DNA from 2 places in the Halofilum ochraceum genome. Region 2 is predicted to be linked to the other one. Evidence: riboswitches for the same ligand, from Rfam matches in the RefSeq annotation. Region 2 holds a riboswitch; the other holds the start of a gene.
The links. Region 2 has a riboswitch for cobalamin ahead of A0W70_RS01860 (TonB-dependent receptor domain-containing protein). Riboswitches for the same ligand answer to the same signal wherever they lie in the genome.

Region 1 (4,161 bases), on a different contig from region 2:
CATCTCGAGATCGATGTTCACGACCTGGCGGGTCGTTCGCTCCCACTCGAATATGCCGATGATGGTCTCGACCCGCAGGTCGCGCAGGAATACCGTACCCATGTGCCCCCCTTCGCAGCGCGCGTAACTATACTGCCCCGGACGGGCTGCAGGCCAGCCTGGGGCGCCGATTCCGGCAACCCCGCGGGCCGCCGATCCGGAATGCCGTTCGAACGCGCATCCGCCACCGATTCAGCCGGATTCGAAATGGCGCTACCCCTTGTCGCAGGGCGGCCAATCGGCTATATTGCGCGGCTTCGCGTCAAACGGACCGAACGGAGTTTCCGATGTCCCGCGTCTGTCAGGTTACGGGCAAGCGGCCGATCACCGGCCACCATGTGTCCCATTCGAATATCAAGACCAAGCGCCGGTTCCTGCCGAACCTGCACAAGCATCGCTTCTGGGTCGAGAGCGAGCAGCGTTACGTGACGCTCCGTCTGTCCCCGAAGGGCATGCGCATCATCGACAAGAAGGGTATCGATACCGTTCTGGCCGATCTGCGCAGCCGCGGCGAGAAGGTCTGAGGAGGCCATCATGCGCGAAAAAATCAAACTGGTGTCGAGCGCCGGGACCGGCCACTTCTACACGACGACCAAGAACAAGCGGAACATGCCGGACAAGATGTCGATCAAGAAGTTCGACCCGGTGGTTCGCAAGCACGTTACCTACAAGGAGACGAAGCTCAAGTAAGCTTCGCCTCCCGTCCGCCTGCGCGGACAGCGATCAAAAAAACCCGGCCTTGTGCCGGGTTTTTTGTGGATATGTGTCACGACCGCTGGTCCGCGGCCCGGTCGCAATACCGAACGACCTTCGGATCGGTGACGCCGTGCAGATAAGGGTTCTCGCCAAGGCGCGAAGGGCGCCAAGGTACGCGAAGGAAGACAGTGGCGGGAAATGGCGAGTAATCGGATTCCGTGTCCGCAAACGGGCGGAAACGAAGGGCACGCAGCCGTGAAGCGAGTGTAGGTCGGACTTCCAGTCCGACACGCCGAAGCCTCCGATCTGTCGGACTGGAAGTCCGACCTACGGCCGATACGGTTCTCTTCGCATGACTCCGAATTTCCTTCGCGCCCCTTGGCGCCCTTAGCGCCTTGGCGAGAACCCTACTGGCACTGAGCCGACAAACGACAAAAGCCGGTGGCCGCCCGCAAGCGGACGGCCACCGGTGTTTTACCCCATCAATAGGCGTATTCGCGGCCTTCGGCCCGGGCGCGTTCGCGGGCGCTCGGGTTCACGGACTCGCGGAAGGGCATCTCGGCGACTACCGCCGGGACCGGATGCCCCGGCATCGGCTGGTACTCCTCGGGCAGCCAAGCGACAAACTCCGTGCCCAGCGCCGCCGATTCGACCGGAACATACGCCATCCCGATATTCGTATTCAGCTCCGGCGAGTACCAGGGCGAGGTGATCCAGCCGCAGGGCTCGCTGTCGGCGTCATGCCCGACCAGCCAGAAATCCGGTGCGTAGTCCTCGATCGGCTTGCCCTCGATCTTCAGCCCCACGAGCTGGTGCGTGAACGGCGGGTTGCCGTTATTCACCTTCTCGCGCGTGGCTTCCAGCGCCTGCTTGCCGATGTAATCCGCCTCCTTGGTCTTCGGCACCATGTGACCGAGATTGCACTGAAAGGGATTGGTCTCGTGATCGAGATCCTGGCCGTAGGACAGGATACCGGCCGCGATCCGACGATGATGGGCCGGCGCGATCACCATCAGGTTGTGCTTCTCACCGGCGGCGCGGATCGCGTTCCAGACCGCCTCGGCATTGAGCGTGGAGTCATAGGCGTAGACCTCATACCCCTTCTCGCCGGAGAACCCGGTCTGCGAGATGATCACGTCCACCCCGTCGATCTGTGCCGCCATGAGCCCGTAATACGGCACTTCGCGCACACCCTCGCCGACCAGATCGGCCATCAGGTCCTCGGACTTGGGGCCTTGGATCTGCAGCGGCGCGACGTCGATCTCCTCAATCGTGACGTCGTAGCGCGCGCCGACGTTGATGCCCTTGAACCAATACGCGAGATCGGAGTCGCTGATCGTGAACCAGAACTCGTCCTGCGAGAGCCGGAGCATGACCGGATCATTGAGGACATGGCCCTCCTCGTCGCAGAGGATGACGTAGCGCCCCTTCATCGAAGGCACACGGGTCATATCCCGCGTACAGACATAGTTGCAGAAGGCCTCGGCATCGGGGCCTTTCACGCGAATGGGACGCTCCACCGCGACGTTCCAGAGCGTGACGTCGTTGACGAGCGCGCGGTACTCGACCATGGCGCCGCCGTCTTCCGGACGGACGTAGCCACGCGGGTGATACATGCGGTTGTAGACCGTCGCGCGCCAGCAACCCGCCTCGACGGAAAGGTGCCAGTAGGCGGACTTGCGCACGCGGTTGGAGATCAGCATGCGGATACCGGGATCGCCGGTCTGGCGCAGGTTGATCGGGACATTGCGATCGCTCTGGTCGATCGAATGCTGGTAATTGACGTTGGACTGACTGGACATGATGCAGGACTCCTCGCCCGTTGCCTGTGACCCGGATGCGGGCTGCGGGAGAGAAGGGTCGAACAGCGCAGTGTTGCGAATGACGGACCTACCGGTCTACCGGATCAACGGGCTGGAGTCCCGTTGCGCCGCCGGCCGAGCCGATTGCCATTGCACGCTGCGCAGACGCCGCCGGGACACCCCGCCCGCTCGGACTTGCACTGCCGGATACCCGCCTGGGCACCCCTGATCGATGGCAGGTTTCCTGGCTCGCGGGTCGTCGCTTTCCGTCCGCCTTCCCGGGGATATCCCAGTGGCACGTAGACGGGAAACTCACCGCATACAGTTGCGGGGGCAGCTCCGGCCGGGCCATATAGCCTTCCGGATTCCCTATTCCCGCGCCTTGACGCGGGCACCATCGACAATCAAACGGTACGCCGACCGGCGCCCGTGCCTGCGTTCCACGCACGACGCCGCATTTATCGCCTGCGACATCGCCTCATAACCGTGCGACCAGCACTGTCATCGAAAGTTCACGCCGGTGTCATCGACGCTTCAAGGGCGGCTGTTTCCCTGCGTCCCATGAACAGCACCGCCGACACCGTACTGCGGGAAGTCCTTTCGGAACCGGATGCCGTCGATGCATCAACCCGATCGACCGGAACGGCTGACAACACCGGCAGCGGCCGCGAGCGGGTACGCACCATCTGGCTGTCGGATCTCCATCTGGGCACGAAGGGCTGCCGTGCCGACGCCCTGATCGCGTTCCTCAAGCAGCACGACTGCGAAACCCTGTACCTCGTCGGGGACATCGTCGATGGATGGCGCCTGAAATCCCGGATCTACTGGCCGCAGTCGCACACCAACGTGATCCGCCGGGTCCTGACCAAGGCCAAACGCGGTGCCCGGGTCATTGTGGTGACGGGCAACCACGACGAGTTCCTGCGCCGGTACACCGACCTGGAACTGGGCAACATCTCGGTACGCGACGAGGTCGAGCACCGAACCGCTGACGGCCGCCGCCTATTGGTGATCCACGGCGATCAATACGACGGCGTCGTGCAGGCACATCGCTGGCTGGCCTTTCTCGGCGATCGGGGCTATGCCCTGCTGCTGGTGCTCAACCGCTGGTTCAACCGCTTCCGCGAGCGCTTCGGTTACGGCTACTGGTCGTTGTCCGCGCATGTGAAGCACAAGGTGAAGGGCGCGGTGAACTTCATCTTCGAATTCGAGAACGCGGTCGCCTGGGACTGCCGCCGGCGCGGCTTCGAGGGCGTGGTCTGCGGCCACATCCATCACGCCGAGATCCGGGAGGTCCAGGGGATCACCTACCACAACTGCGGTGACTGGGTGGAATCATGCACGGCCCTGGTCGAGCATTTCGACGGCCGTATCGAGGTCCGCCAATGGCTGCAGGTCGACCACGCGACGGAGCACGACGCCGGGGCCGTCAGCGGATGAGGTTCAGTATCATCACCGACGCGTGGTATCCGCAGGTCAACGGTGTGGTCACGACGCTGGCCGCGGTCATCGAATGGCTGCGTGGCGAAGGCCACAGCGTCGACGTGATCGAGCCCGGCGACTTCCGCACGATTCCCTGCCCCGGTTACCCGGAGATCCGGCTCGCGCTCGGCACCCGGGCGTT
Region 2 (4,161 bases):
TCTGGACGATCGCCATGACCTCGGCCTCGACAAGTTCCTGGAGGAAGGCCAGAGCGCCCACGTGAAGGCGAACATGCTCGCGGTGATGCTGGTCGCGATGCAGAAGGACTTCTGGAACGCCGACGCCGAAACGGCCGAACGGATCGCGCGCGACTTCGCCCGACTCGTCATCGACAACGGCCTCCCCGGCAGCGGCCACACGCGCCCGGACCATCCCATGCTCGACTGGATCGAACCGAAACTGACCGAGCAGCAGCGCAAGGCCATGCGGGAGATCCGCGCGGACGCGAAGGTCACGACACCGGAATCCGAGCAGGACCCGAGTTCCGTGCGCCAGATCGAGACGCGTGAACAGGCGCAAAAGAAGCAACAGAAACAACCGCCGCAGGAAGTCCAGGAAAAGCAGCCGCAGCAGCGCGACACCCAGGCCGACCAGCCCTGGGACTGGACCGTACTCAGCGCCGCTCTCATCGGCCTCCTGTTCCTCACTGGCGGACTGGCGGCCGGGCTCAGGGGCGGGACGGTTCGCTGACATCAGGACTGCTTTAAGAACCACGAATGAACACGAATGAACACGAATGGGCTCCTGGGATAGCTGCTGTTTCGGGAGCTTCGCTGATCCTCCTCGGAGCACGATCGGATATCGGAACCACAGATGGACACAGATAAAAGGACGTCGATCTAATGAGCAACTGGATCGGAACTGGCAAATCAGCACTCATCCACTCCTATCGCCACAATTCCGGTTTTGACTTTTATCTGTGTCCATCTGTGTCTATCCGTGGTTCTTCATTCGCATCTCCGCTTCCGCGCGGCCACAGCGAAGCTCCCGAGTGATCGACTCACCCAGGAGCCCATTCGTGTTCATTCGTGTTCATTCGTGGTTCCAGAATTTTTAAGCCCTTATAGCCCTTGATTAACCGAACCGGGAGAACCCCATGTTCGACTCCGCTTTGATTCCGCTGGCGCACGAGTTCGTGCGCTGGTTGCTTGTACCCACGATCGGCCTGCTGCTGGCGCTGGTCGCGCTGGCGTTGTGGGAGGTCGGCCAGGTGATCGGCGAGCGCCTTGCCGGACTGCGGCGGCTGCGTGAGCGCGGCAGCCTGGATGCGGTCGAGGCCTACGGGCGCCGACGGATCGAACGGGCCGACGTGCTGGCGCGAGTCGCGCCGATGCTCGGGCTGATGGGAACGCTGATCCCGCTCGGCCCGGGCATCGCCGCACTCTCCCGCGGCGAGTTCGAGATCCTGGCGCGCGCCGTCAGCGTCGCCTTCGACACCACCGTGATCGGCCTCGCCGTGGGCATTGTCGGCTTCATCATCGGCCGGCTCCGGCGGCGCTGGTACGACCGGGTCATGGGCGAGATCGAAGCGGCCAATGGAGACCACCATGCGGCGGCGTGACTGGCGCCGTTCCCGCTTTGATGATCCGGACGACGAGCCGCTCGGCCCGCTGTCCAATCTGGTCGATATCATGCTGGTGTTCGCCTGCGGCCTGATCGCCGCCCTCGCCGCGCAGCAGGCATCCGAATCGCGCAGCGGTGGCCGCGAGATCAGCGAGGGGCGGGAACTGCCCGACGTGCCCGAGGGGGTCGGTGAGGCGGGCAGCGGCTACGAGGCGGTCGGTCAGGTCTACCGCGATCCGGAGACCGGCAAGATGGTCCTCATCGACGAAAACCGAAGAGATCGACCGTAGGCGCGTCTTCGCCGAAGGCGAATGCGCGCAGCCAGTTCCATACCGGGCATCCGTGGCCAGCGACCGCGCGCGTCGGCTTCGCCAAAACGCGCCTACGCGGCCCGTCGCGTGAATCCGGCCTCGATTCCCGACGCCATTCTCCCCGTGCCGCACACGGAACAACGGCCGTCGCCCGCATCGGTTGAGTCGCGGGTGAACAACGCGTAATGTGAACGTTCTGTTTCAGGTGTTTCGGCGCGCAGCCGCGCGACGGATGAAACGGGAAGCCGGTGCGTGAACGTTTTCGACGCTCACAAGTCCGGCGCTGCCCCCGCAACGGTAGGCGAGTTGCGGTTCGATCACACGCCACTGGGTTGCTGACCCGGGAAGGCATCGAACCGCGGGCCAACGGCCCACTCGCGAGCCCGGAGACCGGCCTGGAACAGTACGCAGGATGGCGCGGGGGGCGTCATGCGCGTGCCGCCGTCCCGGTCGCACCGTTTCGTTCTCCCGTTCCATCCGTCCCTCGAATCAAGAGGCGCGGGTGAGCGCCTGGAGAACAATCCCGATGTATCGACATTGCCTGATCGGCGGCATCGCCGCCGCGTTTTCGGCCGTTTCCGTATCCGCACTGGCCGCCGACACGATCGCACCCGTCACCGTGACCGCAACCCGCTCGGCGGAGAGCGCCAATGAGTCGCTTTCATCCGTCACGGTGGTCGACCGTGAGGAGATCGAGCGCAGTCAGACCTCCAGCATGGGCGAACTGCTCAGCCGTCAACCGGGCGTGGAATTCACCCGCAACGGCGGCCGTGGCACCAACTCGAGCATTTTCCTCCGGGGCACCGAGAGCGACCATGTGCTGGTACTCGTCGATGGTGTCGAGGTCGGGTCGGCAACGACCGGTACGGCCTCCTTCGAGGACCTGCCGCTCGCCAACGTCGAACGCATCGAAATCGTGCGCGGCCCGCGCTCGAGCCTCTACGGCTCCCGCGCCATCGGTGGCGTGATCCAGATTTTCACCCGTGAAGGCGAAGGCGGTCATGCCACGGTCGGCGCCGGCACCCACGACCGCAGGCAGGGTTCCGCCGGTTACGGCAGCAAGAGCGACGGCACGAGCTTCAGTGTCAATGTCTCCGCGGAAGAGACCGACGGGATCGACGCCAGACAAAACAATTATGTACGCAATGGTCAAACCTGTGGATCGGCTTTCGTGTCCAATTGCAATGAACCTGACGATGACGGTTACGAAAACCAGAGCGTGAACGCCCGTATCAGTCAGGACATCGGCGAGGCGGTTACGGTCTCGGGCCGAATCCTTGCCACCGATTCGGAGGTCGAGTACGACGGCAGCTCCCAGAACCGAACCGAGAGCCAACAGCGTATATACAGCGGCCGGGTCGATGCGCGTCTCACCGGCAACTGGAATACCCGCGTCCAGTTGAGCCGTTCGACCGACGAGAGCGACAACTTCCTCAACCGTCAGCCCGCCAACACGTTCGATACCATCCGCGATTCGTTCGGCTGGCAGAACGAAATCACGCTCGGGACTTCCCAGATCGTGACGCTGGGCCTCGACGCCGAATCCGTGGAGGTCGACAGTAATCTCACATTCGCCGAGGACGAGCGCGATGTCACGGGCGTCTATGCACAACACCAGTGGACCGGGCACGCCTGGAGCAGCGAAGTCAGCCTCCGGGGGGAGGACTACGACAACTTCGACGATCCGGCCACCGGCAGCCTCGCCCTCGGGTACCGGTTCAGCGACTCGGTTCAGGCATTCGCCTCCTACGGCACCGCATTCCGTGCACCGACGTTCAACGAACTCTACTTTCCCGGGTTCGGGAACGACGATCTGGAGCCCGAAGAATCCCGCACGATCGAAGCGGGCCTCCGCGGCCGCTACCAGGCGATGCGCTGGCAGGCCACGGCCTACAGGACGGAAATCGATGAACTCATCGATACGGTATTCTCCGGTGGCCAGTTTGCCCCCGAGAACGTCGACGAAGCGCGTATCCAGGGGCTCGAGTTCACGGTCACAGCGACGACCGATGAGTGGGACGGCAACGTGAGCCTGGATCTCAAGGACGCGGAGAACACGGAAACGGGGCAGGAGCTTTCCCGACGCGCCGAGATCGGCCTCAAGGGCGGCCTCACCCGCGACTTCGGCGAGTGGTCCATCGGAACCGATGTGGCGTTCCAGGGTGACCGCTTCGACGATGCCGCCAACACGGTGCCGCTCGACGCGTACGCCCTGATCGATCTGCGTGCGAGCTGGGATTTCGCGCGCGACTGGAGCGCCCGGGTGAAGATCGCGAACGTCGGCGATACCGAGTACACGCTCGCCGATACCTACAACACGCTCGGGCGCACCGCCCTGCTCGAGGTCGCCTGGCGCCCCGGCTCAGCGGACTGATGCCATGCCCGCCGGCGTCACGCGCATCCTGCCTTTCGCGGCCATCTCGGCGGTCCTGCACGCGGCCGTCC

Region 1: linked by a shared signal. The riboswitch ahead of A0W70_RS11360 (glycine cleavage T C-terminal barrel domain-containing protein) and the one ahead of A0W70_RS01860 (TonB-dependent receptor domain-containing protein) in region 2 are both predicted to bind cobalamin.

Annotation. Positions count from the first base shown of each region.
Region 1 covers NZ_LVEG02000011.1:58,859-63,019, reverse strand. The annotation lists gene folB (dihydroneopterin aldolase) at 1-102, opposite strand, end outside; gene rpmB (50S ribosomal protein L28) at 327-563, shown strand; gene rpmG (50S ribosomal protein L33) at 574-729, shown strand; gene A0W70_RS11360 (glycine cleavage T C-terminal barrel domain-containing protein) at 1,218-2,537, opposite strand; cobalamin riboswitch at 2,755-2,951, opposite strand; gene A0W70_RS11355 (UDP-2,3-diacylglucosamine diphosphatase) at 3,099-3,977, shown strand; gene A0W70_RS11350 (glycosyltransferase family 4 protein) at 3,974-4,161, shown strand, end outside.
Region 2 covers NZ_LVEG02000001.1:403,997-408,157, reverse strand. The annotation lists gene A0W70_RS01875 (cobaltochelatase subunit CobN) at 1-532, shown strand, start outside; gene A0W70_RS01870 (MotA/TolQ/ExbB proton channel family protein) at 939-1,403, shown strand; gene A0W70_RS01865 (hypothetical protein) at 1,390-1,695, shown strand; cobalamin riboswitch at 1,903-2,129, shown strand; gene A0W70_RS01860 (TonB-dependent receptor domain-containing protein) at 2,243-4,090, shown strand; gene A0W70_RS01855 (energy transducer TonB) at 4,095-4,161, shown strand, end outside.